4 regions of the Micromonospora sp. BRA006-A genome follow, and region 1 is predicted to be linked to each of the others. Evidence: riboswitches for the same ligand, from Rfam matches in the RefSeq annotation. Region 1 holds a riboswitch; each other region holds the start of a gene.
What was found. Region 1 has a riboswitch for cobalamin ahead of NMK34_RS19375 (peptidase). Riboswitches for the same ligand answer to the same signal wherever they lie in the genome.
Positions count from the first base shown of each region.

Region 1 (5,528 bases):
CGGAACTCGCCAGGTGCCGCCGGGCGCTGGCCGTCTGACCCGGCCCGGCCGGGGAGCCGGCGCTCATCGTGCGCCGGCCCGGTCGAGGGGTAGCGGATTCAGCAGCCCTGGCGGCGGCTGTAGATCTGGTGGCGCTGACCGGCCCATCCGATGTAGCCGACCGCCTCGACGCAGTAGTTCGCCGTGCCGGTGACGGCGACCGGGCCGGCGTGATAGCTGAAGTCACCGGAGTCGGTGTCCGGGCTTCCGGAGCGGGTGCAGTGCGCGCCCTCGTTCGAACGCTCCGCGCAGCGGTAGATCTGCACGAAGGTCGGCGCCGACTTCCCGTACGCCGCGCCGCGGTGGTAGAAGCAGGCGCTGTTGGTGCCCCCGTTGCTGCTGTTGTAGTAGATCACCAGTTCACCGAGCCCCGACGACTGCACCTGGCTGTAGGTGATGGTCCCCGAGCAGGAGCCGGCCGCCTGGGCGGCGGGGGCGCCGACAGTCAGGCCCGCCGCGACGGTCACCAGCGCGGTCAGCGCCGAAAGCATGCGTCTCATGAAATACCCAATCCACAGTCGACTGTGCCGGAGTGGATCTTAATCGACCGGTGACCTTCGCCGTGGCCCTGATCCATAGGCAAACACCTATTGACAAAACAATATTAACAATTGGACCCTGCTGAGAGAGCGCTCTCCCGTCCCCCTCTCTCCCGCGAGGTGTCGCCATGCGTCTCCGAAGAAGGCTGCTCGCCGCCGCGTCCGCCCTGCTCGCCGGGCTCACCGGCGCCGTCGTCGCCACGCCCGCCCAGGCGGTCGGACCGGCGTTGCTGCCGGTCACCGTCACCAACACCACCGGCCGCAGCGACCCGGTCTACCTCTACGTCATCGGCGTCCAGCTGTCCTCCGGCCGGCTCGGCTACGTCACCTCCGGCGGCGCCTTCGTGCCGTGGACCGGCGGGCAGATCCCGCCGTCGCCCGCGCCGGACGTCTCCATACCGGGCCCCGGCAACGGCGGCAGCACCACGATCCAGTTCCCCCGAGGCTTCTCCGGCCGGGCCTACTTCTCCCTCGGGCAGAAGCTGAAGTTCTTCCTCACCCCGGACGGACTGGTGCAGCCCGCGCCCTGGGCTGCCGGTGACGCGAACCGCGACATCCTCTTCGACTGGAGCGAGTTCACCTACAACGACTCCGGGCTGTGGCTCAACAGCTCCCAGGTCGACATGTTCGCGATCCCGCACGCGGTCACCGTGACCGGCGCCACCGGAGTCACCAAGCGCACCGGCGACGTGGTGGCCAACGGACGCAACGCGGTCATCGACGGGATCCGGGCGCAGCCGGGCTGGGCCGGCACCGTCCACACCCGCTCCGACGGGACCGTGCTGCGCGTCCTGGCTCCGGGCAAGGCGGCCGGGGCCGGCCTGCTCAGCACCACCTACCTGGACTCGTACATCGCCTCCGCGTGGAACGCGTACACCACCAAGACCCTGACCGTGACGCCCTTCGCCGACCAGCCCGCCATCCGGTACTACGGCCGCACCTCGGGCAACACCATGACCTTCACCAACGGCAGCGGCCAGGTCGTCGCCTCCTTCAACCGGCCCTCCTCGGCCAGCGTATGGGGCTGCGACGGCGACCTGCCCGCGCCGAACGACCAGGTGGTCGGCCCGATCTCGCGTACGCTCTGCGCCGCCCTCAACCGCGGCACGCTCGGCACCATCGACACCCAGCCCAGTACGAACGCCGCCGACTTCTACCGCAGCAACCCCACCAACCAGTACGCCCGCCTGATCCACGCCAACATGACCGACGGCCGGGCGTACGCGTTCGCCTTCGACGACGTCGGCGGATTCGAGTCGCTGGTGCACGACGGTGATCCCCGTTCGGCCGGACTGATCCTCAGCCCGTTCACCGGCGGTGGCGGCGGCACCCCGGCCACCGGGGTGCCAGTGGTCAGCAACTGGAACAACAAGTGCATCGACGTGCCGAGCTCCAACTTCGTCGACCGCGCGCCGTTGCAGATGTGGAACTGCAACAACACCAACGCGCAGAGGTGGACGTTCAGCGGCACGGCGCTCAAGAGCCAGAACAACAAGTGCATGGACGTCGACGCCGGGTCCACCGCGAACGGGGCGGCGGTGCAGCTCTACACCTGCAACGGCACCGGCGCCCAGCAGTTCACCCTGAACGCGGCCGGAGACCTGGTCAACCTCCAGGCCGGCAAGTGCGTCGACATCAAGGACTGGAACGGCGGCGACGGCGCGAGGCTCCAGCTCTGGGACTGCGGGGGCACGGCCAACCAGAAGTGGCGCAAGGGCTGACCGGCCTCGCACCGAGGCGTCCATCGACGTTCATCCAGCAGATCGATGTGCGTAAGCTCCGCCCGGTCGGATCTGGGGAACCTACCGAGGAGGTTCCATGGATCGTCGAGCAATGCTGCGGGCCACGGTCGTCGGTGCGGGCGCTGTCGCGCTGCCGTTCACCGCGTGGTCGGCGGCGTACGGCGCCCCGGCGCAGAACGCGGCGGGGCCCTACGGTGGGCTCCAGCCCGCCGACGCCAACGGCATCCAGTTGCCGGCCGGCTTCACCAGCTCGGTCGTCGCGCGGTCCCGTCGGACGGTGCCGGGGACGTCGTACACCTGGCACGACGCTCCGGACGGTGGCGCCGTGTTCCCGAACGGCACCGGGTGGATCTACGTGTCGAACTCGGAGGTGTCGGCCGGGGCGGGCGGCGGTGCCTCGCGCCTCGTCTTCGACTCCAGCGGCGCCGTGATCGGGGCGTCGCGGATACTCTCCGGCACCAACAACAACTGCGCCGGCGGGAAGACACCGTGGAACACCTGGCTCTCCTGCGAGGAGGTGTCCCTGGGCCGGGTCTTCGAGACGTACCCCCTCGGCGGGACCGCCGTGGCGCGTCCCGCGCTGGGCCGGTTCAAGCACGAGGCGGCCGCGGCCGACCCGGTCCGCCGGGTCGTCTACCTGACCGAGGACGAGACCGACGGCAAGTTCTACCGGTTCGTGCCGGCCACCTGGGGCGACCTCTCCGCCGGAACCCTCCAGGTCTTCCGCGCCGGTACGGCGACCTCCGGCACGTTCACCTGGGCCACGGTGCCCGATCCGGACGGCTCGCCCACCCCGACCCGGCAGCAGGTGTCCGGCGCGAAGACGTTCAACGGCGGCGAGGGCTGTCACTACGCGGATGACACCGTCTGGTTCACCACGAAGGGCGACAACCGCGTCTGGCAGGTCAACCTGGCCGCCGGCACGTACGAGCTCGCCTACGACGACAACCTGGTCGGTCCGGGCGCCCCTCCGCTCACCGGGGTCGACAACATCACCGGATCCACGGCAGGTGACCTGTACGTCGCCGAGGACGGCGGGAACATGGAGATCTGCATGATCACGCCGGACGACAAGATCTCCGTCTTCCTGCGGATCACCGGACAGAGCGGTTCGGAGATCACCGGCCCGGCGTTCACCCCGGCGGGGGACCGGCTGTACTTCTCGTCGCAACGCGGCACGACCGGCTCGTCGTCCGGCGGCATCACCTACTGCGTCACCGGGCCGTTCCGCCGATGACCGACTGCCGGCCCTGCTGACAGTGACCCCACGGCGAAGGACGCCCGGTCTCCACCGGGCGTCCTTCGCCGGCGCGCCTACCCGGACGCGCCGGGACGACGTCTCGGCGCCGGGATGTGAAACGGCGACTCCGCCGGCCGTCACGGCACGTGGCCGGGCCCTGGCGCATTGACATCGGCGCTCCGGCCACAGCAGACTGTCGCGACAACTCAACCACTGCGTGTACGTGCGGGGGAAGACCGGTCGAAATCCGGCGCTGGCCCGCAACGGTAGGCCGCCCAGAGAGACTCTGCGGCGGCGAGCCCGAATACCCGTCGTACGCGTGTATCCGCTCCCCACCCGTCGTGGCCCACGGGTCGGAGTCCCGGTCGACGCGGCGTTGCCTCGGTCGTCCGGGCTTTCGACGACCGCCGGGCCGGAAAGGCGCTTCCGATGGTCGTCCGCCGAAGCCGGCACCGCCTGCTCGCGCTCCTCTGCGGCGTACTCGCCGCCCTCACCCTCACCACACCCGCCGTCGCCGCCCCCGAGCGCGCCGCCCTCACCCGCCCGGAGGCCGCCGGCGGCTGGCTCGCCCGGCAACTCGTCGACGGCGAACGCTTCGAGGCGGTCTTCGACGGGGTCGCCTACCCCGACCAGGGGCTGACCCTCGACGCCGTGTTCGCCTTCGCCGCCGGCGGCGTGGCCGACGACCACGGCGCCGACGCGCTGGCCTGGGTCACCCGGCCCGACATCCGCGACGGCTACCTCGGCGACGGTGTCTCCGAGGCGTACGCGGGCGCGACCGCCAAGCTCGCCCTCGCCGTGCAGGTGCGCGGCGGCGACCCGGCCGACGTCGGCGGGGTGGACCTGATCGCCCGGCTGCGTTCGCTCCAGACGCCGGCCGGCCGGTTCAGCGACCGGTCCGCGTACGGCGACTACAGCAACGCGTTCAGCCAGTCGTTCGCGTTGCTGGCGCTGGACCGTACCGCGGCCGGGGCGCCACCGGCGGCGGCCGCCTGGCTGGCCGGCACCCGGTGCCCGGACGGCGGCTACCCGCTGCTGCCCGCGCAACCGGCCTGCACGTCCGACGTGGACGCCACCGCTCTCGCGACGCAGGCCCTGCGCGCCGCGGACCGTCCGGCCGACGCCGCCGCCGGGCTGCGCTGGCTGGTGTCCGTTCAGCGTGCCGACGGCGGCTTCACCAACGCGGCCGGCACACCGAACGCCAACAGCACCGGTCTCGCCGCGCAGGCCCTGCGCGACGGTCACCGGCTGCCGGCCTGGGCGCGGGCCCGGGCATTCCTCGCCGGACTCCAGGTCGGCTGCGCCGGGACGCCCGCCGACCGGGGCGCTGTCGACTTCGACGGTGGCGGGTTCGACCCGGCCACCGCGCCCCGGGCCACCGCCCAGGCCGTCCTCGGTCTCACCGGGATCGGGTACGCCCGTCTGTCCGCCGCCGGCGCCGACCCCGGCGCACCGGCGCTCGCCTGCCCGTGAACCCCTTCGCCGCTCACCCGATCACAGGAGGACCCGTGTTCCGTCACCGTTCCACCGCCCGCACCTGGCTGGCCGGCCTGCTGGCCGCCGTCGTGGCCGGCGTCGCGCTGACCGCAGTCGAACCCGCGCCCCGGGCGGCGCACGCCGCCGCCTGCGCCGGCACCTCGGGAGTCACTGTGGTCGTCGACTTCGCCGCGCTCGGCGGTGGCGTCCAGGTCGCGTGTGCGCCGGGCGATCCGGCCACCGGCCTGGCCGCGCTCCAGGCCGCCGGCTTCACCGTCACCGGCACCGCCCGTTGGGGCCTGGCCTTCGTCTGCCGGATCAACGGCAAGCCCACCGCCGCGACCGAGCCGTGCGTCAACACCCCGCCGGCCACGGCGTACTGGTCGTACTGGCATGCGTCCAGCGGCGGTGCCTGGTCCTACAGTACGTCTGGGGCGACCGGCTACAACCCCGCGCCGGGCAGCGTCGAGGGCTGGTCCTTCGGCGCCGGCG
Region 1 is NZ_JANCLW010000001.1:4,294,870-4,300,397, reverse strand. It holds gene NMK34_RS19395 (tetratricopeptide repeat protein) at 1-38, shown strand, start outside; gene NMK34_RS19390 (hypothetical protein) at 99-539, opposite strand; gene NMK34_RS19385 (beta-1,3-glucanase family protein) at 707-2,299, shown strand; gene NMK34_RS19380 (alkaline phosphatase PhoX) at 2,397-3,557, shown strand; cobalamin riboswitch at 3,743-3,891, shown strand; gene NMK34_RS19375 (peptidase) at 3,990-5,033, shown strand; gene NMK34_RS19370 (hypothetical protein) at 5,069-5,528, shown strand, end outside.

Region 2 (5,528 bases), 3.8 Mb from region 1:
GCGACGTGGTCGTGCTGGCCGAGGGCGACCCGATGCTCTACGGCTCGTTCATGTACCTGCACGACCGGCTCGCCGACGAGTTCGACACGCAGGTCGTCGCCGGTGTGCCCGCCTTCGCCGCCGCCACCGCCACCACCGCCCTGCCGCTGGTCCGGCAGACCGACGTGCTGACCGTGCTGCCGGGAACGTTGCCCGAGCCCGAGCTGGCCCGGCGTCTCGCCGACACCGACGGGGCGGTGATCATGAAGCTGGGCCGGACGTTCACCAAGGTCCGCTCGGCGCTCGAGCAGGCCGGGCGCGTCGAGGGCTCCTGGTACGTCGAACGGGCGTCGATGACCGCCGAGCGGGTACTGCCTGTCGCCGACGTGGACCCCGCCACGGTGCCGTACTTCTCGATCGTGCTGGTCCCCGGCGACACCCGGCCCGGAGTGGCCCGTTACGACCTCCCGGCCACCAGGGTCACCGAACCTTATCCCGGCGCCGAGGTCGTCGTCGTGGGCCTCGGCCCCGGTCCCGATCGGTGGCTCTCCCCCGAGGCGTCGCAGGTGCTCGCCGAGGTCGGCCACGTCGTCGGCTACGGCCCGTACGTCCAGCGCGTCGCGCAGCGCCCCGGACTCGTCCGCCACGCCTCCGGCAACACGGTCGAGCTCGAGCGGGCCCGGCAGGCGCTCGAACTGGCGCTCGCCGGTGAGCGCGTCGCGGTCGTCTCCGGCGGTGACGCGGGCGTCTTCGGCATGGCGTCGGCGGTGTTCGAGGCCGCGGAGGACCCCCGCTACGCCGGCGTCGCCATCCGTGTCGTACCCGGGATCTCCGCCGTCCAGGCGGTCGCGGCGCGCGCGGGCGCGCCGATCGGGGCCGATTTCGCGGTGATGAGCCTGTCGGACCGGCTCAAGCCGTGGGAGGTCGTGGTCAAGCGGCTGCGCGCTGTCGCCGAGGCGGATTTGGTGCTGGCCCTCTACAACCCGCGCTCACGCTCACGCACCGAACAGGTCGCGCAGGCCCGGGCCGTGCTGCTGGAGCACAAGTCCCCCCGGACGGTCGTGGTCGTGGGCCGCGACATCGGCCGGGCCGGGGAGAGTCTCACCGTCACCTCGCTCGGCGAACTGGACCCTGGCAGCATCGACATGAAATGCCTGTTGATCATCGGCGCCTCGGCGACGCGAGTCACCGCGGCCGGACGTGTCTGGAGCCCGCGCTTCGTGCCCTGATCAGCCGCGCACGCGGCGCTCGCGACCGGCCGAGTAGAGGAACGACTCGCCGCCACGGACGTCCCCGGCCAGCGCCGGGCCGACCAGGATGACCGCTGCCTGTCGCAGACCGGCCTGCTCGACCCGGCCGCCGATGTCGGCCAGCGTGCCGCGCAGGATGAGCTCCTGCGGCTGCGACACCCGGTGCACCACGACTATGGGGCAGTCGTGGCCGTAGTAGCCGGCCAGTTCGGCGGCCAGCTCGCGGGTACGCGTGACCGCCAGGTGCAGGGCGAGCGTCGCGCCGGTCGCGGCGAACGCGGCGAGCTTCTCTCCCGACGGCATGACCGTGGACCGGGCCTGCGCGCGGGTGAGCACGACCGACTGGGCCAGCTCCGGGACGGTCAGCTCGGCGCCGACGGCGGCGGCAGCAGCCGCATAGGCCGGCACGCCGGGCGTGACGTCCCACGGGACCCGGGCGGCGTCGAGCCGGCGGGCCTGCTCGTGCACCGCCGAGTACAGCGACGGGTCACCGGAGCACAGCCGTACGACCTCGGACCCGTCGGCGTGTGCCTGGACCAGGTGCGTGGTGATCTGGTCCAGGTCGAGGTGCTGGGTGTCGATCAGCCGGGCGTCGTCACGGCAGTGCTCCAGCACCTCGGCGTCGAGGTACGTGCCCGGGTACAGGCACACGTCGGCGGACTCGAGCAGGCGTACCGCGCGGAGGGTGAGCAGGTCGGCGGCGCCGGGCCCGGCCCCGACGAAATGGACGGTCATGAATCTCCCTTGACGATGGACCACTGGCTGACTGCCCGCGCGGGCGTCCAGCCGGTGAAGCCGCCGAGCGGTTCGGCGCGTTCGACGTGCAGGCGGACGAGTTCACCGCCGCGCCGGCGGTGCTGCTCCAGCAGCACCGCCTCGGTCTCGGCGGTGACACCGTGCACGACGAGCCGTCCACCGGCGCCGAGCGCATCCCAGCAGGTGTCCAGCACGCCGGGGACGGTGGCCCCGCCGCCGACGAACACCGCGTCGGGACGGTCCAGGCCGGACAGGGCCCCGGGCGCCGAACCCTCGACCAGACACAGACCCGGCACGCCGAGAGCAGCGGCGTTGCGGTGCACCAGCGCGGCCCGGTCGGAGCGGGGCTCCACCGCGATCGTCCGTGCCGTCGGCCAGGCCCGCATCCACTCCACACCGATCGAGCCGCTGCCGGCGCCGACGTCCCACAGCAGCTGACCGGGCGCGGGCGCGAGCCGGGCCAGGGCACTGGCCCGCAGGTCACGTTTGGTGATCTGCCCGGCGTGCTCGAACGCGTCGTCGGGCAACACGCCGCCCGCGGCCCAGCCCGGACCGGCACCGCGAACTTCGACGGCGAGAACGTTCAACCGCGGCACGTCGTTCAGGTCCCACCCGGCCGCGGTGGTCGCGGTACACGACTCACCGGCGGCACCGAGGTCACCGAGCACGACCAGCCTGGACTGCCCCCAACCGAGCCCGGTCAGCACCGCGGCCACGGCCGCGGGTGTCGTCCCGTCGCTGGACAGCACGAGCAGCCGGCGCCCGGCCGAGAGCGCAGGCACGATCAGCCGTAGGTCCCGGCCGACCAGGCTGACCGTGGTGACGGACTCAGCCGGCCATCCGAGACGTGCTCGGGCGAGGGCTACCGAGGAGACCCCGGGCACGATCGTCACGCGCTCCGGGCCCAGGACGTCCAGCAGCGTCGTGCCGATACCCGACACGAGCGGGTCGCCGGAGGCCAGCACGACAACCGGCCCTCGCGCGGAGGCGAGCACACCTGGCAAATTGTCCCGCAGCGGCGACGGCCACGCCACGCGCTGCTGGCCGTCGACGGGCGGCACCGCCTCGAGGTGCCGCCGCCCGCCGAGCAGCGTCGCGGCCGCCCGCACCAGCGCCCGGGACGGCTCCGGCAGACCCACCCACCCGTCAGCCCCGACCCCCACCACGGTCACCCGCTCCTCCATGGAGATGCACCCTAGCCGCCCACCGGCCCTTGCCCCGGCCACCGGGGCGTCTATGGTGATGCACAGGTTCGAGGTGCCCCACGACCGTGGTCACGGGGAGAATCTGGGAAGCCGGTGAGAATCCGGCACAGGGCCCGCTGCGGTGATCCAGGCATTGACCTGGGAAGTCCGAAGACCGGCCTCGATCCGATCCACGGCGCATGCCGCGTCGTGGACCGCCATGGCAGATCGAGCGGGAGCCCTACATGCCAGCGCAGTACCCCTTTTGTGCCGTCGTCGGCGCCGACGACATGACTCTCGCCCTCACCCTGGTCGCGATCGATCCGCTCATCGGCGGTGTCCTGATCCGCGGGGAGAAGGGCACTGCCAAGACCACTACCGTGCGCGGCCTCGCCGAGGTGCTCCCGGCGGTACGGGTCTATGCGGGCGACCGGTTCTCCATCGACCCGGACGATCCCTCGGCGGTCTGCCCCGACGGGCCGTTCGACGTGTCCACGCCCGTCGTCGAACGGCCGGTACGCCTCGTCGAACTACCCGTCGGAGCCGGCGACGACCGGGTGACCGGATCGCTGAAGCTCGATGCCGCGCTGCGAGACGGCGTCGTCGCGTTCGAGCCTGGCCTGCTGGCCCGGGCCCATCGTGGCCTGCTGTACGTCGACGAGGTCAACCTGCTGCCGGACCACCTGGTCGACCTGCTGCTCGACGCCGCGGCGACCGGCCGGGTCAGCGTCGAACGCGACGGTGTCTCGGTCGAGCATGCCTCCCGGTTCGTGTTGATCGGCACGATGAACCCGGAGGAGGGCGAACTGCGCCCGCAGCTGCTCGACCGGTTCGGCCTGACGGTCGAGGTCGCCGCCCCGCGTGACCCCGTCCTGCGGGTGCAGGCGGTCCGCCGCCGGCTCGCATTCGACGCCGACCCGGAGGGCTTCGCCACACGCTGGGCCGGCGAGCAGGAAGCCCTGCGCACCCGGCTGGCCGCCGCCCGGCGCTCGCTGGCCGGTGTCGTGCTCGACGACGAGACGCTGACCAGGATCGCCGAGCTGTGCGCCGCGTTCGACGTGGACGGCCTGCGTGCGGACCTCGTCACCGCTCGCGCCGCCGCGGCGCACGCGGCCTGGCGGGGACGTACGCGAGTGACACTCGAGGACATCCGCATCGCCGCCCGTCTCGCGCTGCCGCACCGCCGCCGCCGCAACCCCTTCGACGAGCCCGGCCTGGACCAGGACCGCCTGGACGACCTACTCGGCCACAACGACCCCGACCCCGGACCCGACGGTCCCGGCGGCGGTCTGCCCGACGACACCGGGCACGACAGATCGGCCGGGGACGTGCCCGGCTCTCCCGGCGAGAGCCCGCCCGTACCGGAGCCCGAACGGCAGGCCGCCACATCGATGGCATCCGCGGGCGAGCCCGCACGTGCCCGCTTGCTGGTCGTGAAAGGAACCGGCGACGGTCAGGCCGGCCGGCGGTCCCGGGCACGAACACCGCAGGGCCGTGTCGCCGGGCAGCGGCGGCGCACGTCCGGCGACGGCCGGCTGCACCTGCCGGGCACCATCACCGCGGCGGCGCCGCATCAGCATTCCCGGGGTGGCTTGACCGGCGGTCGCGGCCTCGCGCTCGTGCCCGGCGACCTGCGCCGGGCCGAGACCGTCGGGCGCGAGTCGAACCTCGTGCTGCTGTGCGTGGACGCGTCCGGTTCGATGGCGGCCCGCCGCCGCATGGAGCAGGTCAAGACCGCTGTGCTGTCGCTGCTGCTGGACGCCTACCGCCGCCGGGACAAGGTCGCACTGGTGACGTTCCGCCGGCACACCGCCGAGGTCGTCCTGCCACCGACCGGCTCGGTCGACGTCGCCTCCCGCCGCCTGGCCGACCTACCGGCCGGTGGCCGGACCCCGCTCGCGGAGGGCCTGGAACGCAGTGGCGAGGTGCTGCGCCGGGAGGCGCTGCGCGACCCGTCCCGCCGGCCCCTGCTCGTCGTGGTGACCGACGGCCGCGCCACCTCCGGCCCGGACCCGCTGGGTCGTGCCCACCGCGCCGCCGCCGCGCTCGCCACCAGCGGTGTCCAGGTCGTCGTCGTGGACTGCGAGACCGGACGATTCCGGCTCGGCCTCGCCGCCCGGCTTGCCACTCATCTGAGGGCCGAGCACGTGCCGCTCGGTGAAGTGACCGCCGACGGGCTCACAGGGGTCGTTCGCACGGCGACCGCTCCGCGGGCGGGGGTGGCCTGATGCCGCAGGGTAAGCCGCTCACCGTCCCGGACGACGGCAGCACCACCCGCCAGCGGCGCAACCGGCCGCTGCTGATGGTCCACACCGGAAACGGCAAGGGCAAGTCGACCGCCGCCTTCGGCATGGCGATG
Region 2 is NZ_JANCLW010000001.1:543,019-548,546, reverse strand. It holds gene NMK34_RS02775 (precorrin-2 C(20)-methyltransferase) at 1-1,208, shown strand, start outside; gene NMK34_RS02770 (cobalt-precorrin-4/precorrin-4 C(11)-methyltransferase) at 1,209-1,964, opposite strand; gene cbiE (precorrin-6y C5,15-methyltransferase (decarboxylating) subunit CbiE) at 1,961-3,169, opposite strand; cobalamin riboswitch at 3,224-3,368, shown strand; gene NMK34_RS02760 (magnesium chelatase subunit D family protein) at 3,415-5,397, shown strand; gene cobO (cob(I)yrinic acid a,c-diamide adenosyltransferase) at 5,397-5,528, shown strand, end outside.
Region 2: it holds a riboswitch for cobalamin, as region 1 does, so the genes downstream of both, NMK34_RS02760 (magnesium chelatase subunit D family protein) here and NMK34_RS19375 (peptidase) in region 1, are expected to answer to the same signal.

Region 3 (5,528 bases), 1.3 Mb from region 1:
AGGCGAACGCGCCGTAGAAGAACAGGCCCTCGATGCACGCGGCGAAGCAGATCAGGTTGAGCAGGAACGCCCGGCGGTCCGCGCGGGTCCGCAGCTCGCGCAGCTCGAAGATCGAGTCGATCCACCGGAAGCAGAACTCGGCCTTGCGGGCGATCGACGGGATGTTCTCCACCGCGGCGAACGCGGCGAACCGCTCCTTCTCGTCCGGCACGTACGTGTCGAGCAGGTTCAGGTAGAACTGGACGTGCACCGCCTCCTCGAACAACTGCCGGGACAGGTACAGCCGGCCCTCGGGCGAGTTGACGTGCTGGTAGAGGTTGAGCACCAGGTTGTTGGCGACGATGGTGTCGCCGGTCGCGAAGAACGCCACCAGCCGCGACACCAGGTGCCGTTCGGCCGGGGACAGCGTCGCCAGGTCGGCGAGGTCCGAGTGCAGGTCCACCTCCTCGACCGTCCAGGTGTTCTTGATCGCGTCCTTGAACCGGTCGAAGAAGCGCGGGTAGCGCATCGGCCGCAGGGTCAGGTCCATGCCGGGGTCGAGCAGCATGTGCCGGGTCGGTGCGGTGGTGGTCACTGGCATGCCTCGCAGCTCTCGGGGTTCTCCAGGGAACAGGCCAGCGCCTCGTCGTCGCTCACGGCGGAGACCACGCCGGAGACCGGGGCGAGCACCGGGGCGACGGTGGCCTGCTGGATGCGGGTGGCGGGACGGGAACGCAGGTAGTACGTGGTCTTCAGCCCGGCCTTCCAGGCGTACAGGTACATCGAGGACAGCTTGCCGATGGTCGGCGCGCTCAGGAACAGGTTCAGCGACTGGGACTGGTCGACGAACGGCGCCCGCGCGGCGGCCAGGTCGATCAGCGCCCGCTGCGGCAGCTCCCAGGCGGTGCGGAACAGCTCCCGCACCGGCGCGGGCAGCTCGGCGATGTCCTGCACCGAGCCCTCGGCCCGCTTGATCCGGTCGCGGACCTGCGGCGTCCACAGCCCGCGCGCCTTCAGCTCCCGCACCAGGTACGTGTTGACCTGGAGGAACTCCCCGGACATGGTCTCGCGCTTGAACAGGTTGGACACCTGCGGCTCGACGCACTCGTAGCAACCGGCGATGGAGGCGATGGTGGCGGTCGGCGCGATCGCCACCAGCAGCGAGTTGCGCAGCCCGTGGGCGGCGATCCGCTCGCGCAGCGCCGCCCACCGTCCGGCCTGCGCCGGCTCCGCGCCCCACAGGTCCGGGTGCAGGTCACCCTTCGCGGCCCGGGTCTGCGGGTACGCCGGATGCGGCCCGAACCGCTCGGCCAGCCCGGCGGACGTCTCCAGCGCGGTCAGCAGGATCTCCTCCTGCACGCGGGTGGACAACTCCTTGGCCTGCGCCGAGTCGAACGGCAGGCGCAGCGTGAAGAACGCGTCCTGCAACCCCATCAGCCCCAGCCCGACCGGCCGCCAGCGCGGGTTCGACGCCGCCGCCTGCGCGGCCGGGTAGTAGTTGATGTCGATCACCCGGTCGAGGAACACCACGGCCGTGCGTACCGTGGCGCGCAGCCGCTCCCAGTCCACGCCGTCGGCGGTGACGTGGGCGCCGAGGTTCACCGAGCCGAGGTTGCACACCGCCGTCTCGGTGTCGTCGTTGACCTCCAGGATCTCGGTGCACAGGTTGGACAGGTGGATCACGTTGCCCGGCTCGCCGGTCTGGTTGGACAGGCGGTTCGCGGCGTCCTTGAACGTCATCCAGCCGTTGCCGGTCTGCGCGAGCGTGCGCATCATCCGCCCGTACAGATCCCGGGCCCGGACCGTGCGGATCGCGTTCTTCTCCGCCGCCCGGTACGCGGCGTCGAACGCCTCGCCGTACAGGTCGGGCAGCTCCGGGGCGTCCGACGGGTCGACGAGCGACCACTCGCCGTCGGCCTCGACCCGGCGCATGAACTCGTCCGGGATCCAGTTGGCCAGGTTGAGGTTGTGCGTACGCCGGGACTCCTCGCCGGTGTTGTCCCGCAGCTCCAGGAACTCCTCCACGTCCGGGTGCCACGGCTCCAGGTAGACGCAGGCCGCGCCCTTGCGCCGGCCGCCCTGGTTGACCGCGGCCACCCCGGCGTCGAGCGTCTTGAGGAACGGCACGATGCCGTTGGAGCGGCCGTTCGTGCCCCGGATCAGCGCGCCCCGGCCGCGCACCCGCGACCAGGAGATGCCGATGCCGCCGGAGAACTTCGACAGCTTCGCCACCTGGTGGTACCGCTCGTAGATCGAGTCCAGCTCGTCGCGCGGCGAGTCGACCAGGAAGCACGACGACATCTGGGTGTGCCGGGTGCCGGAGTTGAACAGCGTGGGGGAGCTGGGCAGGTACGCCAGGCTGGACATCAGCCGGTAGAAGCCGACCGCCTCGCCGGGGGTGCGGGACAGCCCGCAGGCCACCCGCAGCAGCCAGTACTGCGGCGTCTCCACCACCAGCCGCGACTGCGGGTGCCGCAGCAGGTAGCGGTCGGCGACCGTACGCAGTCCGAAGTACTCGAACCGCCGGTCGCCGTCCGGGTCCACGGCGTCGTCGAGCTTGCGGGCGTGCCGGGCCACGAACGCGGCCGTCTCGTCGCCGATCAGTCCCAGCCCGTGCGCGTACGCGATCGACTGGCTGAAGCTCGCCACGCCCTGACCGCGGACCTCCTTGTCCACGTACGCGGCCAGCAGCCGCGCCGCGAGCTTCGAGTACTGCGGCTCCTCGCCGATCAGCTCCGCCGCGGTCTGGATCGACAACCGGTCCAGCTCGGCGGTGGTCGCCCCGTCGTAGAGCCCGCTGATCGTCTTCGTGGCCACCCGCAGCGGGTCCACCTCGTCCAGGTCGGCGACCCAGCGCTCGACCGCCCGGACGATCTTGCCGACGTCCACCGGCTCGGTGTCGCCGTCCCGCTTGCGTACCCGCATCGCGAGCCGGCGGGGTTCGGACCCCCCGCCGGTGGACGGGGGACTCTCCTGCACGACAGTCATGACCTCTCCTCGCTGTCACCGTCTGGAGACGGCGGGAGACGCCAACGGGCACGGCGCGGCCGGCCCGGCTGCTGGCGTCGGTCGTCCCGCGCGACCTCCGGCCGCCGTACGCGGAGGCGTACGGCGCGCTGGCAGGTCTTCGGACTCGCGGGCCCGACCGGGGTCGCCGGTCGCCTACCGGCCGTCGCTTCCCAGGCCGGTGGCCCAGTGCTGTTGACGGCTGTCGTTCCCACTCACCGCTGCGGGGCAGTCCCGGATTCCCACCGGGTTCCCTCTTGCCTCGGCCCCGCCCCGGAGGGCTCGGCCGAACCAGCTGCGGCACCACCATATATGGCGGTGAGGGCTTCCACGCAACACCAGATGTCGTGTCGGCGTGTTGGAATGATCTCACCGTCCACAGTGCCTACCCCCGATTCCGGCGCGACCCGGCGGACGCGATACTCGGCGGTATGGGGAATACCGGACGCCGCTGGGCGTGGGTGGCGGTCCTGCTCGTCGGCGTCGGGCTTCACCTGCTGGTGCTGGAGACACTCGCCGGCACCGGGACCGTCACGTTCGTCCCGGCGCTGATCGTGCTCGGCGCGTGCGTCGCGCCCGCCACGTTCCTGGCCTTCGCCCAGGGACGGCCGGCCCGCCGCCCGGTCCCCGGCTCCGTCGTCGGCGTCGCCGCGCTCCTCGGCGGCGTGGTCGGTGTGGTCGCCGCCGGCTGGCTGGAGTACGGCACGCTGCACCGCCTCGGCGTCCTGCCGATGACGCTCGTCGGCCTGGCCGAGGAGACCGCCAAGCTGATCGTGCCGGCCGGCATCCTGCTGCTGTGGCGGCGGCACCCCTCCCCGGCGCAGGGCCTGGTGATCGGCGTGGCCTCCGGCGCCGGGTTCGCCGCGCTGGAGACCATGGGGTACGCGTTCGCCGCCTTCGTCGGGTCGGAGGGCAACCTCGGCGCGGTCGAGCGGACGCTGCTGGTACGCGGTCTCACCGCGCCCGCCGCGCACCTGGCCTGGACCGGGCTGACCGCCGCCGCGTTGTTCGCGTTCGCCGCCGCGCCCGGTGGCCGGAAGCTGGCGGCGTTCCTGCTCACCTTCGCCGCCGCCGTCACGCTGCACACCTGCTGGGACACGTTCGGCACCCAGCCCGCGTACGTGTTCATCGGCGCCGTGTCGCTGGGCTGGGTGCTGTTGCGCCTGCACCTGGACCGCGAGCGGCCGGCCCCGTCCGGGGCGCCGGTGGTGCCGGCATCCCGGGAGACGGCAGCGCACGCCGGCTGAGCCGGGCGGCCGGCCGTCCGGCGCCGCGCCGTCCGGTGCGTCTCAGCCGGCGGCCAGCCGGACGCCGAGCGCGACGAAGGCGACAGCGCAGAGCCGGTCGACGCGCCGCGACCAGCGGCTGTCGCCCCACCGCCTGGCGAACCGCCCGGCGCCCACGCCGAGCGCCAGGTCCACGGCGAGCTGCACCGCGACGAACAGCACCCCGAGCAGCACCAGCTGCGCCGCCACCGGGCCCGCCTCGGGCCGGACGAACTGCGGCAGGAACGCCACGCTGAACAGGATCATCTTCGGGTTGAGCAGGTTCGTCAGCAGGCCGCGCCGGAAGGCCCGCCCGGCGCCGCCGTCCGGCCGGTCCGCCGGTGCGCCGGGCCGGCCGGTGCCGCGCAGCGCCCGCAGGCCCAGCACGATGAGGTACGCCGCACCGGCCCACCGGATCGCGGTGAACAGCACCGGGGACGCGGCGATCAGCGTGGCGAGCCCGGCCACCACGGCGGCGACGTGCACCGCCTCCCCGGCGGCGACCCCGAGCGCGGCCACCGCGCCCGCCCGTGCGCCGTACCGGGTGGCGTTCGCGAGCACGAACATCATGTCCGGCCCCGGGGTGAGCATGAGCACCACGATCGCGGCCAGGTAACCCGCGAGCGTGGCCGCCGACAGTCCGAGCACCGCTCAGCCCTCCCCGGCGCCGTCGAGCAGCGCCCGGCGCAGCGCCAGCCGGTGCTCGCGCCGGATCTGCGCCTCCCGGTAGCGCCGCCGGTCGCCGTCGGTCTCGGCGTGCAGCGGCGGCACCGGCCGGGGCTGCCCGTCGTCGTCGACCGCCACCATCACCAGGTGCGCGGTCGCCACGTCCACCGGCGGCACGGCGCGGTCCCACCGGTCCGCGCTGACCTTCACCGCCACCTCCATCGAGCTGCGGCCGGCCCAGGTGATCCGGGCGTCCACGTGGACCACGTCCCCGACGCGTACCGCGCGCAGGAACGCGGTCTCGTCGATGGCGGCGGTGACGGCCGGGCCGTCGGAGTGGCGGGCGGCGACCACACCGGCGACCGAGTCGATCAGGTTGAGGATGCGTCCGCCGTGGACCGTGCCCATCAGGTTGGTGTGGTGCTGGTCCATGATCTGCGACAGGGTCAGGTGCGAGGCCGACGGTGGTCGGCCGGTGAGCGTGATGGTGTCGGGCACTGTGCGGTTCCGTCCTCGCAGAAGCGGACCGCCGACCGGCCGGGGTGTGCACGTCGAGGACACGCCGACGGCCTGCGTACGACGTGTCACCCGCCCGACCCACCCGCGAGGTCG
Region 3 is NZ_JANCLW010000001.1:2,968,553-2,974,080, forward strand. It holds gene NMK34_RS13345 (ribonucleotide-diphosphate reductase subunit beta) at 1-580, opposite strand, end outside; gene NMK34_RS13350 (ribonucleoside-diphosphate reductase subunit alpha) at 571-2,967, opposite strand; cobalamin riboswitch at 3,080-3,296, opposite strand; gene NMK34_RS13355 (PrsW family glutamic-type intramembrane protease) at 3,417-4,232, shown strand; gene NMK34_RS13360 (LysE family translocator) at 4,275-4,898, opposite strand; gene NMK34_RS13365 (acyl-CoA thioesterase) at 4,902-5,414, opposite strand.
Region 3: it holds a riboswitch for cobalamin, as region 1 does, so the genes downstream of both, NMK34_RS13350 (ribonucleoside-diphosphate reductase subunit alpha) here and NMK34_RS19375 (peptidase) in region 1, are expected to answer to the same signal.

Region 4 (5,528 bases), 3.8 Mb from region 1:
TGACAGTTGATTTCTTCACCCCCATTGATGACGACGCGCGGCGGTGGGGTGCGGTGACAGCCGCGAATGCCCTGTCGGATGTGTATGCCATGGGCGGGACGCCGGTGCTGGCGGCGAACCTCGTGGAGTGGCCCGACGAGACACTGCCGGCGGAGCTGTTGACCGAGGTCCTGCGAGGTGCCGACAGCATTGTCCGGAATGCGGGGGCCCGCATGGTGGGCGGGCACACTCTGCGCGGCGCGGTGCCGAAGTTCGGCATGGCCGTGGTGGGCTTTGTCCGTCCGGACGAGGTGCTCCGGATCAGCGCGGCGGCTCCTGGCGACCGGCTGATTCTGACCAAGCCGTTGGGCACCGGGGTGATATCGACCGCCCTGAAGAACGGCCTCGCTCCCGACTTTGCGAGAGCCGCCAGCTTCAGCTCGATGGTTGACCTGAACGACCGGGCCAGTCGGGTCGCCGTCCAACTCGGAATTCGGGCCGCCACCGATGTGACGGGATTCGGTCTCCTCGGGCATTTGCACGAGGTCTGCGAAGCGTCCCGTGTCTCGGCGGTTCTGACGGTCTCCGATCTTCCCGTTCTCCCAGGTCTGGACGAGTTGGTGAAGCTGGGAATGGTGCCGGGAGGTGCACTGCGCAATTGGGAGCACTACAGCGGTGCCGTACGGGGGCGCGTCCTTACTGACGAGGAACGGGCCGTGATCAGTGACCCGCAGACGTCCGGCGGCCTGCTGCTGGCTGCCGCCGAGGACCGCGTCGGCATGGTACTTTCCGCACTGACAGAGCAGGGCGTGGCTGGACAGGTGATCGGTTCACTGACGCACGGGTCGGATGCCACCATTGAACTGCGATGAACGACCCGAACGGCGTGGCCAGGATGAACGTTGCAAGCGTGCGAGACCCGGGTGAATCGCAGGGTGATCGGCCGATGGACGACTTGGTCCAATTCGCCCAGAAGGCGATCATTATTCACGACGGCAATCTGCTCATGGTCCGCAAGTCAGACGATCACCCTTACCACCCGGGATGTTGGGAGATTCCGGGAGGAAGGCTGCGGTCGGACGAATGCTTGGACGAGGGTCTGCGCCGAGAGGTGCATGAGGAGGTCGCGCTCGATGTCGCGCCTGCTCGGCCCCTGGCCATGTGGATGTGGCGACCGATCGGGGTAGACACGATCATCGTGGTCGTCCGCCAGTGTGCCATCGTCGGCGAGCCCGTCGCCTACCTGACGGCGAACGCGGTGCGTGAGCACATCTCCGATGTTCAATGGGTTCCGCTGGGCGAGGTTGATGGCTACCAGATCAACCGCACGGCGAAGCGCCCGATCCTCGACGCATTGGCACGCGTGACGGCCGGTTAAGGCGTGTTCTGCCGATCATGTAATGAGCCATTTTCATCCTGCGTGGCGGTCGGCTTCGACGCGGTGCAGGACGAGGATGGCCTGCACGATCGCGGTCGCTCGGCGTGGGCAGCAGCGCAGCTTGACCAGGATTTTCCAGGTCTTGAGGGTGGCGATCGCGCGCTCATCGTCTTCACCAAAGGCACCACCAACGACATCTACGTCGCACTCTCCACCGGCACCACATTCGCCCCCAGCACCAAATGGCACGACTACTTCGGCCTCACCAGCGAAACCACACTCTGAGCCCGACGGCGAGCGACGCCGGCCCGGATCGGGACCGGCGTCGCTCGCCGTTTACCTGCCGCTCCACCACGTTGCGCGAGCTGGAGGCAGGCCTGACCGACGGGCTGGCCTTCGCTGCCGCGCGTACGTTGCTGGTCGTGGCGGTTGTCGCGGTGCGGCTGCGGCAGCGGCGTCACCTGCGCCTGGCCACCTGACCGGCGGGGACGTGGGCGGAACCCGGGGAGACGATCGCGGTCAGGCCGGCGGTGGACAGCGTCGCCCCGCCCAGGTCGAGACGCCCACCGGTCGGGTCCCGCGATTCCGGGACCAGTATCCGGCCGGCGAGCAGGCAGATCACCACGATCGGGACGTTCACCAGGAAGATCGCACCCCAGGGCAGGTGAGCCAGGACGAGTCCGCCGATCGGCGGCCCGGCGGCGAAGCCCAGCGCACTGGTCGCCGCCCAGATGCCGATCGCCGGGGACCAGCAACAACATCTTCCCGCTCGTCCCCGGCGTGGACGGCGTGGTACGCGACGAGAAGGGCAACGTCCGCTGCGTGGTCCTGCACGATACGCCCCTTGGAACCTTCGCCGAACGCACCCTGATCGACCCTCGCGCAGCGTGGTTCTACCCGACGGCGTGGACCCGGTGCGGATCGCCACCGCCATGAACCCGGGCGATGTCATCCTGGATCGCGCTGACGCGCCGCATCAACTTCACCGCGGGCCAGCGCGTCCTTGTCCTCGGCGCCGTCGGCAACGCAGGTCGGATGGCGATCCAGATCGCGAAGTACCGTGCTCGCTCGTCGAGCTCTTCGACGTCTGCATCGCCGGCCTCATGCCCACGACCGAGGAGCCGGTCGCTGGCGGACGTGGCCTCGCACCTGCGCTCACGTATTGCTGCTCAGCCTCAGCCACGGCGCTCACTGTCGATCACGTGCCCTCGCCCAGCCACCGCGCACGAGAAAGGAGCCGGATGGGTTGCGGGCCGACAGCCACGCCGAGGCCGGTCCGGCGCGTCGGATTTCCCACAGCGGGTGCCCGGACCGGATCCGCGGCGAGCGCGGGCCGTTATGGTGGGGACGCCGTGGTGTTCGGGAAGCCGGTGTGATGCCGGCGCGGCCCTCGCCACTGTGATCGGGAGACCGTCGGCCCTCGTCGTTTCGCGAGGTCACTGGGCAGAGATGCCTGGGAAGGCCGGCCGGCGGTTGCTTGTCCCGTCAGCCAGGAGACCGGCCACGGCACGTTCGTCCCCGTCCACGAGGTGTTGGAAGGCGGTCCCGCTGTGCGGTTCCCCATGCCCTGGCGCGTTGCCGCGCCGTTGTTGCTGTCCACTGTGCTGCTCACCGGCTGCGGCGCCGATGCCAAGCCTGCTGCCGCACCACCGGCGGTGTCCGCTGGACCGGTCGCGGTGACCAACTGCGGCACCCCGGTGACCATCGCGGCGCCACCGATGCGGGTCGTCACCATGAACCAGGCCGCCACGGAGATCATGCTGGCCCTGGGCCTGCAAGATCGGATGATCGGCACGGCCTACCTCGACGACGCGATCCTGCCCGCCTACGCGGACGCCTACGCTAAGATCCCGGTGCTGGCCAAGGAGTACCCGACCAAGGAGAAGCTGCTCGAGGCTGAACCCGATTTCGTGTACGCGTCGTACAACAGCGCGTTCGGTGACGAGGGGGTCGGTGACCGCGCCGACTGGCAGAAACTCGGCGTCGGCACCTACATCTCCCCTGCCGGGTGCCCGGCGCAGACCCGGCAGGCGAAGCTCGCCATCGGCGACGTGTTCACCGAGATCCGCGAGCTCGCGGCGATCTTCGGGGTGAGCGACCGCGGCGAGAAGCTGATCGCCGACCACGAGGGCCGCATCGCCACGGCCGCAGGCACCGCCCGCAACGTGAAGGTCATGTGGTGGGACGGCGGCAGCGACGCCCCGAGCGTCGGCGCCTGCTGCGGCGCCCCCAACATGATCATGTCGGCGGCCGGGGTCACCAACGCCTTCGCCGACCTCACCGGCAGCTGGGGCGACACAAGCTGGGAGACCGTCACCGACCGCAACCCCGAGGTCATCGTGCTCGTCGACGCGAGCTGGGATCCCGCCGCGCAGAAGAAGACCTTCCTCGCCGGGCACCGCACCCTCAAGGACCTGCCCGCGGTCAAACAGCAGTGGTACGTGGTGATCCCGTTCTCGTCAACCACGGCCGGTGTCCGCAACGTCCTCGGCGTCGAAGCCCTCGCCCAGGGCATCGCCGCGCTGCCGTCCGGGGCCCCGAGCTGACCGCCGTCACCACCCGGCCCGCCCCGGTGCGCACCCACCGCCCGGTGCGGGCGGTCGGCCTGGCCGCGCTCGTGCTGGCTCTGGTCGCCGGTCTGGTGCTGTCGGTGGCCGTCGCGGTCACCATCGGCCCGGCCGACCTGACTGTCGGGACGGTGTGGACGGTCGTCGCCGGCCACCTGGGACTCGCGAACTCGGACGTGCCGCTGCTGCGCGACCACATCGTCTGGGACCTACGTTTGCCCCGGGTTCTCGGCGCCGCCACGGTGGGGGCGGGCCTGGCCGCGGCCGGTGCGGTCATGCAGACCGTCACCCGCAATCCCCTGGCGGACCCGTACCTGCTCGGGGTCTCCTCAGGGGCGTCGCTGGGCGCGGTCCTGGTGGTCGTGGCCGGCATCGGTAGTGGCGTAGCCGCGCTGACCGGCGGCGCCTTCCTCGGCGCCCTTGTCGCGTTCCTGCTGGTCGTGGGCCTGGCCGGGAGGTTCGGGGCATTGTCGCCGACGCGCGTGGTGCTGACCGGGGTCGCGGTGGGACAACTGTGCGCGGCACTGACCTCTTTCGTGATCATCTGGGTGGCCGACCCGCACGCCACGCAGAGCATCACGTTCTGGCTGTCCGGGTCGATGGCCCGCGCCGACTGGACGGCCCTGGGCTGGGCGGTACCGGTGCTGGTCGTGGTGCTGGCGGTGGTCGGCTGGCACGCCCGTACCCTCAACGCCTTCGCCTTCGGTGAGGAGGCCGCCGCGAGCCTCGGCGTCGAGGTGAACCGGCTGCGGTGGCTGCTGCTGGTCGGCACCGCCCTGCTGACCGCCGTGCTGGTCGCGGTCAGCGGCGCGATCGGGTTCGTCGGGCTGATCCTCCCGCACGCCGCCCGCCTGATCACCGGACCGGACCACCGGCGGCTGCTACCGGTCGCCGTGCTCGCCGGCGCCATCTTCCTGACCTGGGTCGACACCGCCGCCCGCACCGTCTTCGAACCGCGTGAGCTGCCGGTCGGGGTGCTGACGGCACTGGTCGGGGTGCCGGCGTTCTTCCTGATCCTGCGCCGCCGGGAGGTACGCGGCTGATGCTTCAGATCTCCGACGTCTCGTGGGCGGTGCCCGCCGCCCGCATCCTCGACCACGTCACCGGCACCGTCCCGGCGGGCAGCCTGGTCGGGCTGCTCGGCCCGAACGGCTCCGGCAAGACCACCCTGCTGCGGGCCGTCGCCGCCCTGGTGCGCCCGGATACCGGCAACATCACACTCGCAGGCGACGACGTGACTCGGCTGCGGCGCCTTGCCCTGGCCCGGCGCATCGCGTTGCTGGCCCAGCACGCCGAGACCGACCTCGACCTGACCGTCCGCGACGTGGTCCTGCTCGGCCGCATCCCGCACCGCCGGACCCGCTGGTCCGACACCGGCTGCGACCATGCCGCCGCGGTCGAGGCACTGGGCCGGGTCGACCTGGCCGGGTTCGCCGACCGTAAGTGGCAGACCCTGTCCGGTGGGGAACGCCAGCGCGTCCAGCTCGCCCGCGCGCTGGCCCAGGAGCCGGAACTGCTGCTGCTCGACGAACCCACCAACCACCTCGACATCGGCCACCAGCTTCAGCTGCTGCACCTGGTCCGCCGATCGCAGGTCACCGCCC
Region 4 is NZ_JANCLW010000001.1:531,503-537,030, forward strand. It holds gene selD (selenide, water dikinase SelD) at 1-851, shown strand, start outside; gene NMK34_RS02685 (NUDIX domain-containing protein) at 848-1,357, shown strand; partial or broken gene NMK34_RS02690 (IS5/IS1182 family transposase) at 1,391-1,522, opposite strand; gene NMK34_RS02695 (hypothetical protein) at 1,714-1,836, shown strand; partial or broken gene NMK34_RS02700 (MFS transporter) at 1,866-2,105, opposite strand; cobalamin riboswitch at 2,694-2,878, shown strand; gene NMK34_RS02705 (ABC transporter substrate-binding protein) at 2,920-3,903, shown strand; gene NMK34_RS02710 (FecCD family ABC transporter permease) at 3,930-4,967, shown strand; partial or broken gene NMK34_RS02715 (ABC transporter ATP-binding protein) at 4,967-5,474, shown strand.
Region 4: it holds a riboswitch for cobalamin, as region 1 does, so the genes downstream of both, NMK34_RS02705 (ABC transporter substrate-binding protein) here and NMK34_RS19375 (peptidase) in region 1, are expected to answer to the same signal.